Regions from separate parts of the Cedecea sp. genome, predicted to be linked through region 2. Evidence: predicted binding sites of a transcription regulator. Region 2 holds the regulator's gene; the other holds the start of a gene.
The links. The regulator PurR, encoded in region 2, represses purine synthesis genes. The targets are predictions, from matches to a motif close to CANGCAAACGTTTGCNTG.
Positions count from the first base shown of each region.

Region 1: a site for PurR is predicted at 2,548-2,565, ahead of gltB (glutamate synthase large subunit). Genes of this name have one in related genera too.

Region 1 covers NZ_DASYBS010000021.1:82,181-86,291, forward strand. The annotation lists gene arcB (aerobic respiration two-component sensor histidine kinase ArcB) at 1-921, opposite strand, end outside; gene VGM55_RS03370 (TIGR01212 family radical SAM protein) at 983-1,915, opposite strand; gene gltB (glutamate synthase large subunit) at 2,595-4,111, shown strand, end outside.
Region 2 covers NZ_DASYBS010000165.1:59,518-63,628, forward strand. The annotation lists gene VGM55_RS25895 (C40 family peptidase) at 1-330, shown strand, start outside; gene sodB (superoxide dismutase [Fe]) at 654-1,235, shown strand; gene VGM55_RS25905 (YnhF family membrane protein) at 1,404-1,493, opposite strand; gene purR (HTH-type transcriptional repressor PurR) at 1,786-2,811, shown strand; gene punR (DNA-binding transcriptional activator PunR) at 2,808-3,746, opposite strand; gene punC (purine nucleoside transporter PunC) at 3,862-4,111, shown strand, end outside.

The sequences.
Region 1 (4,111 bases), on a different contig from region 2:
TATCCGGCTGAGCCCGACAATGCCGTTAAGCGGCGTACGCAGCTCATGGCTGATAGTTGAGATAAATGTCGTCTTATCCCGGCTAGCACGCTCAAGCGCGTCCTGATAACGTTTACGCTCGGTAATATCGCGGCCAAACCCCATCAACCCGTGGCGTTTCCCGACGCGGTCGTAATAAGGCACTTTTCGGATTTCGAAGCAGGCCTTGCGCCCGTCGGGATAGTCCAGCCATTGCTCGTAGGTCAGAGAAACATTATGGCGGAACACTTTTTCGTCCGTTTCCAGTACTTTCTCTGCGGCTTCAGCGGAGTAAACGTCCTGCGGCTTAAGGTGAATCAGCTGTTTTTCACTCTTGCCGGTCAGCAGTTCCATCGCCCGGTTACAGCCGGAGAACTCCTTATCTTCATTACGATAGAAGACCAGATCGGGGGAAGCATCAAGGAAGGAGCGCAGGAAAGAGGATTGTTGCTCAAGCCGGATCTGCGTCTCTTCGCGCTCCTGCATCTCAACTTTGAGCTGCTCAAGCATGGTCTGACGTTCAGCTTCCGCTTTTACACGGTCGGCTATTTCCTGGTTTAACTGGGCAATATTGTCCTTCAACTGTACGTTAAGGATAAGATCGCGCTCGCGCATCTCCTCCAGTTTCTCCACCAGCTTCGACAGCCGCTGCCTGGACTCTTCAAGTTGTTCGACAACGACCGACAGGAAGTAAACCGCCCACGGCGTTATCAACAAGCCAAAGAAGATAGAACGGACAACGTCGATACTTTCGACCTGGCCGCGCAGCAGCATGGTGACGGCCATTTGCACCACCATAGCCAGCACGACCAGCGCGGAGGCCAGCAGCAGGGAGAAGCGGACTAACCCCAGCTTCACCATAAGATCAACGTAATACTGCGCCAATAACCGGATTTGCTTCATGGAACGATTCCTTCGCCGTGGATGCGCTAAATATACCGCAAAAAGGACTCGTACTCAGGATTTACGAAAGAACTGAGAGATCCCACGGCGTTCCCAGCGCGGAACCCTGCGTCCCGTGCGCCAGCAAATACTTGTCTATATCCACCATCGCGGCCCAGCGATTTTCACACCACAAAGGGGCCAGCAGCGTAGGCCGTCTGGCGTTAGCCGAAATACGATGGAACACGACATCAAGCGGCGTATGGCGAATCATTTCTCCGGCCGTAGCCACATACTCATCCAGCGCAATCTCTTCAAGACGGCCTGCGCGCCAGCTTTTGGCCATAATACTGCCTTCAACAATATGCAGAGGGTGCAGCTTCAGGCCATCCACACCGGTTTCAACCACTTTTTCCAGCGTGTCCATGCATTGCTGCTGGCCTTCGCCAGGCAAGCCGACGATAAGGTGGCTGCAAACCTTCAAACCACGCGCCCGAGCCCGCCGGGTTGTCTCCTGGTAGCAGGCAAAATCATGACCGCGGTTAATTCGATGCAACGTTTTGTCATTTGCCGTCTGCAAGCCCAGCTCCAGCCAAACTTCATAGCCCTGCTCGTGGTAGTCGCTCAGCAAGTCAAGCACGCTGTCGGGCACGCAGTCAGGCCGGGTGCCCACGCAAAGCCCCACAATGCTGGTCTGGCTGACCGCCTGCTGGTACATAGAGCGCAAAACCTGCACCTCAGCCCAGGTGCTGGTATAGGCCTGGAAATAGGCAAGATAGCGCTGAGCGCGATTCACCCGGCTGGCCTGGTGTGCGAGCTGCTCTGCAATGGAGCTGTGCTGCTGGGCTTCGTCCGCAAAAGAGGCCACGTTGCAAAAAGTGCAGCCGCCCCGCCCGATAGTGCCGTCGCGATTTGGGCAACTGAATCCACCGTGCAGCGTAAGTTTATGGACCTTTTGCCCATAGCGACGAGAGAGATCGCCGCCAAACATATTGACTAATTTCTGTAACTGCATAATCTGATGGGCCGTCCCGAAAAAGGGGCCTAGCCTGCCATTTTCTTCTCGCACCGGCGATGACCTGGATCAATCGCTTCGGCGCAGCTTTATCTATTGCATATAAACTCAAAATAAGTGCAACTCTATTCACATCAAGCTTGATTACTTTTCCTTATGATGCTGCCCTTTATTTAAAGAATATGACGAGCGGTGAAAAACAGTGTCATGCTGCACTCCACGGGGGTTAATCAGCATATCGTGCTGGCAATACCACTCATGCCAGCATGGTCTGGAGTTTCAGAGGCTTTCGGACAGTGAGGACGATCACATAACGCTCGACGTTAGCCGTGCTGCCGCCGCAGGGAAAAAAGCATAAAATCTTATTTTATTCATATCGTTAAGCCACTCTTAGTACAATTATGTATAAATAAGAATGCCATTTGACCTGTGTGCTCTTTCCCGATAACTTGGAAATCCGCTGGAAGCTTTCTGGATGGGTTCTGTGCCCATCATATTTATGCAGTAATTGAGATTCCCTCTAAAGCAAGTCCTCAACACTTGTGACACCGGATGCGTTGGACATTAAGAGGGCGACACGCGAGGCAAGCGTATGATGCGCAAACCCCGTCGCCATGCCCTTGCTGCGTCCACGCGCAAACGGTTGGGAGTAACGTAGAGCCTGGGGAGGTTCACTGATATGTTGTACGATAAATCCCTTGAGAAGGATAACTGTGGTTTCGGCCTGATCGCCCACATAGAAGGCGAACCTAGCCACAAGGTAGTGCGTACCGCTATTCACGCGCTAGCCCGTATGCAGCACCGCGGTGCCATCCTGGCCGACGGTAAAACCGGCGACGGCTGTGGCTTGCTGCTGCAAAAGCCAGATCGTTTCTTCCGCATTGTTGCAGAAGAACGCAATTGGCGTTTGGCCAAGAACTATGCCGTTGGCATGATTTTCTTAAGCCAGGATGACGCGCTTGCTCGCGCCAGCCGCCGCATTGTTGAAGAAGAGTTGCAAAACGAAACGCTGTCTATTGTTGGCTGGCGTGAAGTGCCGCTGAACAAAGACGTGCTCGGTGAAATCGCCCTCTCCTCTCTGCCACGTATTGAACAAATTTTCGTTAACGCCCCGGCGGGCTGGCGTCCTCGTGATATGGAACGCCGCCTATTTATCGCCCGTCGCCGTATCGAAAAACGTATCCAGGAAGACAAAGACTTCTATATCTGTAGTCTTTCTAATCTGGTGAATATTTATAAAGGTCTGTGTATGCCGGCTGACCTGCCGCGCTTCTACCTGGACCTGGCGGATCTGCGCCTGGAATCAGCCATTTGCCTGTTCCACCAGCGCTTCTCCACCAATACCGTACCGCGCTGGCCGCTGGCTCAGCCGTTCCGCTACCTGGCGCACAACGGTGAGATCAATACCATTACCGGTAACCGCCAGTGGGCTCGCGCACGTACTTATAAATTCCAGACGCCGCTGATCCCCGATCTGCACGACGCCGCGCCGTTCGTTAACGAAACCGGCTCCGACTCCAGTTCCATGGATAACATGCTTGAGCTGCTGCTGGCGGGCGGGATGGATATCGTGCGCGCCATGCGTCTGCTGGTTCCACCGGCCTGGCAGAACAACCCGAACATGGATCCGGAGCTGCGCGCCTTCTTCGACTTTAACTCCATGCACATGGAGCCGTGGGACGGCCCGGCGGGAATCGTCATGTCCGACGGCCGCTTCGCTGCCTGTAACCTGGACCGTAACGGCCTGCGTCCGGCGCGCTACGTGATCACCAAAGACAAGCTCATCACCTGCGCCTCTGAAGTCGGGATCTGGGACTACCAGCCGGATGAAGTGGTTGAGAAAGGCCGCGTTGGCCCGGGCGAGCTGATGGTTATCGACACCCGTGTTGGCCGTATTCTCCACTCCGCAGAAACCGATGAAGAGCTGAAAAGCCGCCATCCGTATAAAGAATGGATGGAAAACAACGTTCGCCGTCTGGTGCCGTTTGAAGATCTGCCGGACGAAAAAGTGGGCGCAAGAGAGCTGGACGACGATACGCTTGCCAGCTACCAGAAGCAGTTTAACTACAGCAGCGAAGAGCTGGATTCGGTGATCCGCGTGCTGGGCGAAAACGGCCAGGAAGCCGTCGGTTCAATGGGCGATGACACCCCATTTGCCGTACTTTCAAGCCAACCGCGCATTATTTACGATTACTT
Region 2 (4,111 bases):
CCACGCACCGGTTTCGACTGCAGCGGGCTGATTTATTACGCTTATAAAGATCTGGTGAACATCCGTATTCCACGCACCGCCAACGAAATGTATCACCTGCGTGATGCCTCTTCCGTTGATCGCAGCGAACTGGAAAGCGGCGACCTGGTCTTCTTCCGCACTCAAGGGCGCGGAACCGCTGACCACGTTGGCGTTTACGTCGGCAACGGCAAGTTTATTCAGTCTCCCCGCAGCGGCCGTGATATCCAGATAACCTCCCTGAGCGAGGATTACTGGCAGCGCCACTACGTCGGTGCCCGCCGGGTCATGACGCCAAAGACAATTCGCTAATCTTATCTGCGCCCCATCGGGCGGTTTTATTCTGATTAAAATGTTAACGGCCCGGCAACGGGCTGTTAATTGTTGCTGACAAAGAGGGAAAAAGCGTGGTTTTTCCCTCTTTGTGGTTATCAGTCGAAAATCAATAAATTGATTTTCCTTGTTTATTTTAAAACGCCATCTGGTATCTATTCATTGCAGGTAGTTTGTCTGCCGTCTGAACAGCCCGACAACGGGCTGTTTCATTTCGCTTTTTTGCACTCCCGTAATTTGCTAACCTTATAACCACACAAAATGTAGTTATATTGTGAATCAAAATAACAAGGAGTGAAGCAATGTCGTTCGAACTACCCGCCCTGCCCTATGCAAAAGACGCTTTGGCACCGCACATCTCAGCCGAAACCCTCGAATACCACTACGGTAAACACCATCAAACCTACGTCACTAACCTGAATAACCTTGTAAAAGGCAGTCCGTTTGAAGGGAAGACGCTGGAGGAGATCGTTAAGCACGCTGACGGTGGGATTTTCAATAACGCCGCACAGGTCTGGAACCATACGTTCTACTGGCACTGCCTGGCGCCAAACGCAGGAGGAGAGCCAGCCGGGGAAGTGCTGGCAGCCATTACTAACGCCTTTGGCAGCGTAGAAGCATTTAAAAAACAGTTCACCGAAGCCGCCATCAAAAACTTCGGTTCCGGCTGGACCTGGCTTGTCAAAAACAGCGACGGCAGCCTGGCAATAGTTTCCACCTCAAACGCCGGAACCCCGCTCACTACCGATGCAAAACCGCTGCTGACCGTAGATGTCTGGGAACACGCTTACTATATTGATTACCGTAATGCGCGCCCGACATATCTGGACCACTTCTGGGCGCTGGTTAACTGGACATTTGTTGCGCAAAACCTGGCGGGCTGATTTGCAGCCGCTTTTCATCAGAGAATGGAAGGATTACCTGAGGTTTTTTGGAAATAAACGGGGAAAATCAATTCATTGATTTTCGACTGATAACCACAAAGAGGGAAAAGCCATACTTTTCCCTCTTTGTCTACGGCCTAAGGGCCGCTATTAGCGGCCCTTATTAAATCAGTGCAGTACGGCGGTCAGCGCACCGGCAACAATCAGGCCCAGTACGATAACCGTGGTCACCATGGAAAACTTCAGATCGGTACTCATCGTAAGCTCCTTTTATTTCCCTACAAAGTGTAAGCAGGATGATTTTCCCACAATTGGCGAGAAAAATCCTGCTGGTTTTGCACAGATCTCGGTTTTCCCTCTTCCACTTTGCCCCGGGATAAGCCAAAATCCTTCGCTAATTTACCGCGTATCGCCCGGCAACGCCCTCCTCCCGCTGTATGTCGCATTCCCGACAGGCCTGCAACCAACGTGTTGCCCCAGGAGTTAGCGAAGGCAAACGTTTAACATATGAGTTATCAGGAGTTTACGATATGGTCTGGAGTGACATCTAATGGCAACAATTAAGGACGTAGCGAAGCGCGCAAACGTTTCCACTACCACTGTGTCACATGTCATTAACAAGACCCGTTTTGTGGCGGAAGAGACGCGCAACGCCGTCTGGGCAGCAATTAAAGAGCTGCACTACTCACCGAGTGCCGTTGCACGCAGCCTGAAGGTCAACCACACCAAATCCATCGGTCTGCTTGCTACCTCAAGCGAAGCCCCCTATTTTGCTGAAATTATCGAATCGGTCGAGAACAGCTGTTTCGCGAAAGGCTACACCTTGATCCTTGGCAATGCGCACAACAACTTTGAGAAACAGCGCGCCTACCTGTCGATGATGGCGCAAAAGCGCGTTGATGGCTTGCTGGTGATGTGCTCCGAGTACCCGGAAAGCCTGCTCTCTACGCTGGAAGAGTACCGTCATATTCCCATGGTGGTGATGGACTGGGGCGAAGCCCGCGCCGACTTTACCGACTCCGTTGTCGACAATGCTTTTCACGGCGGTTATCTCGCAGGCCGTTACCTGATTGAACGCGGCCATCGCGACATCGGTGCGATCCCGGGTCAGCTGGAACGTAATACCGGCGGCGGTCGCCATGCAGGCTTCCTGAAGGCGCTTGATGAAGCCAATATTAAAGTACCGGATAATTGGGTAGTTCAGGGCGACTTCGAGCCAGAGTCCGGCTACCGGGCCATGCAGCAATTACTCAACCAGCCACATCGCCCTACAGCGGTATTCTGCGGTGGCGATATCATGGCGATGGGCGCGATCTGCGCAGCGGATGAGATGGGGCTGCGCGTGCCGCAGGATATCTCTATCATCGGCTATGATAATGTGCGCAACGCCCGCTATTTCTCTCCGGCGTTGACCACTATCCACCAGCCAAAAGAACGTCTGGGCGAAACGGCCTTTAATATGCTGCTCGACCGTATAATCAACAAACGTGAAGAGTCGCAGACGATTGAAGTCCATCCGCGCCTCATCGAACGCCGCTCGGTAGCCGACGGCCCGTTCCGCGATTACCGCCGCTAAGTCTTGTCAGGAGCCGGGAATGTGTTGCCTGGCTCCTGAAGCCACTCCTGATTCATCGTCTCACTGTCCCCCAGGTATTCCAGCAGCCAGCTTAACGCAGGCGATGCGTCATCCTGCCTCCACGTCAGGCAGCAAGCTGCATCCGGGAACGGATTTTCCAGCGTCAGCTCCTGCCACTCTCCGCCGTCCAGCCACGGCTTAGCGATGTGCGTAGGCACCATGCCAATGCACAGGCCTGCGCTAAGGCAGTCCGCCCCTGAAGCCCAGTCCGGCACCACCACGCGGCGCTGGTTATCAAGAAGCCAGGTGATACGCTTGGGCAGCGAACGCGATGTATCCTCCAGAACCAAAGATGGCCAGGCCCTGAGCATATCGTCCGGAATAACACCCTCATGTTGCGCGAGCGGATGATCGGTCGAAACGACACAGCGCCAGCTAAGCGCCCCCATATCCCGAAACGCATAACGTCCTCCCACGGGGATAGCCTGCGTCGCCCCTATCGCCGCCTCTACTCGTCCGTCAGCCAGTGCGTCCCACACGCCGTTGAAGACCTCCTGAAATACCCGTAGCTCGATATCCGGAAAGTGGCGATAAAAATCCAGCACCAGCTGGCGGGTACGCTCTGGCTTCACAATATTGTCTACCGCAATGGACAGGTGCCCGCGCCAGCCGTTTGCTATCTGCTGGCATTGCTGTCGGGTAGCCATCATTTTTTTGATAACAGAGCGACCCTCCTTCAAAAAAAAAGCCCCGGCTGCGGTGAGTTCAACATCACGGTGCCGCCGTTCGAAGAGCGGCACAGCTAACCACTCTTCGAGCTGGCGTACCGTATAGCTTATGGCAGAAGGCACGCGGTGTAGCTCCTGGGCGGCACCGCTGAAGCTTCCATTGCGGGCCACGGCATCCACAACTTCCAGAGAATATTCAGACCACATGTTTTTGCCTGCAAAAAATTTGAATGCAATGTGCAAATATTAGCGTTTCACAAGCGGTTTTGCACTCCGTAGACTCCTGCCCCGTTAACCTGCTATCAAAAATCAAGAGTGAAATATGCAACCATCAAAGGGATTTCTTATCTGGCTTGCGGGGCTGAGCGTGTTGGGCTTCCTCGCCACCGACATGTACCTGCCTGCCTTTGCCGCCATTCAGCAAGACCTGGGGACAAATGCGTCAGCGGTTAGCGCCAGCCTGAGCCTGTTTCTGGCAGGCTTCGCTTTTGCCCAGCTAATGTGGGGGCCGCTTTCCGATCGCTTCGGGCGTAAACCCGTTCTGCTGATTGGTCTTGCCATGTTTGCCGCAG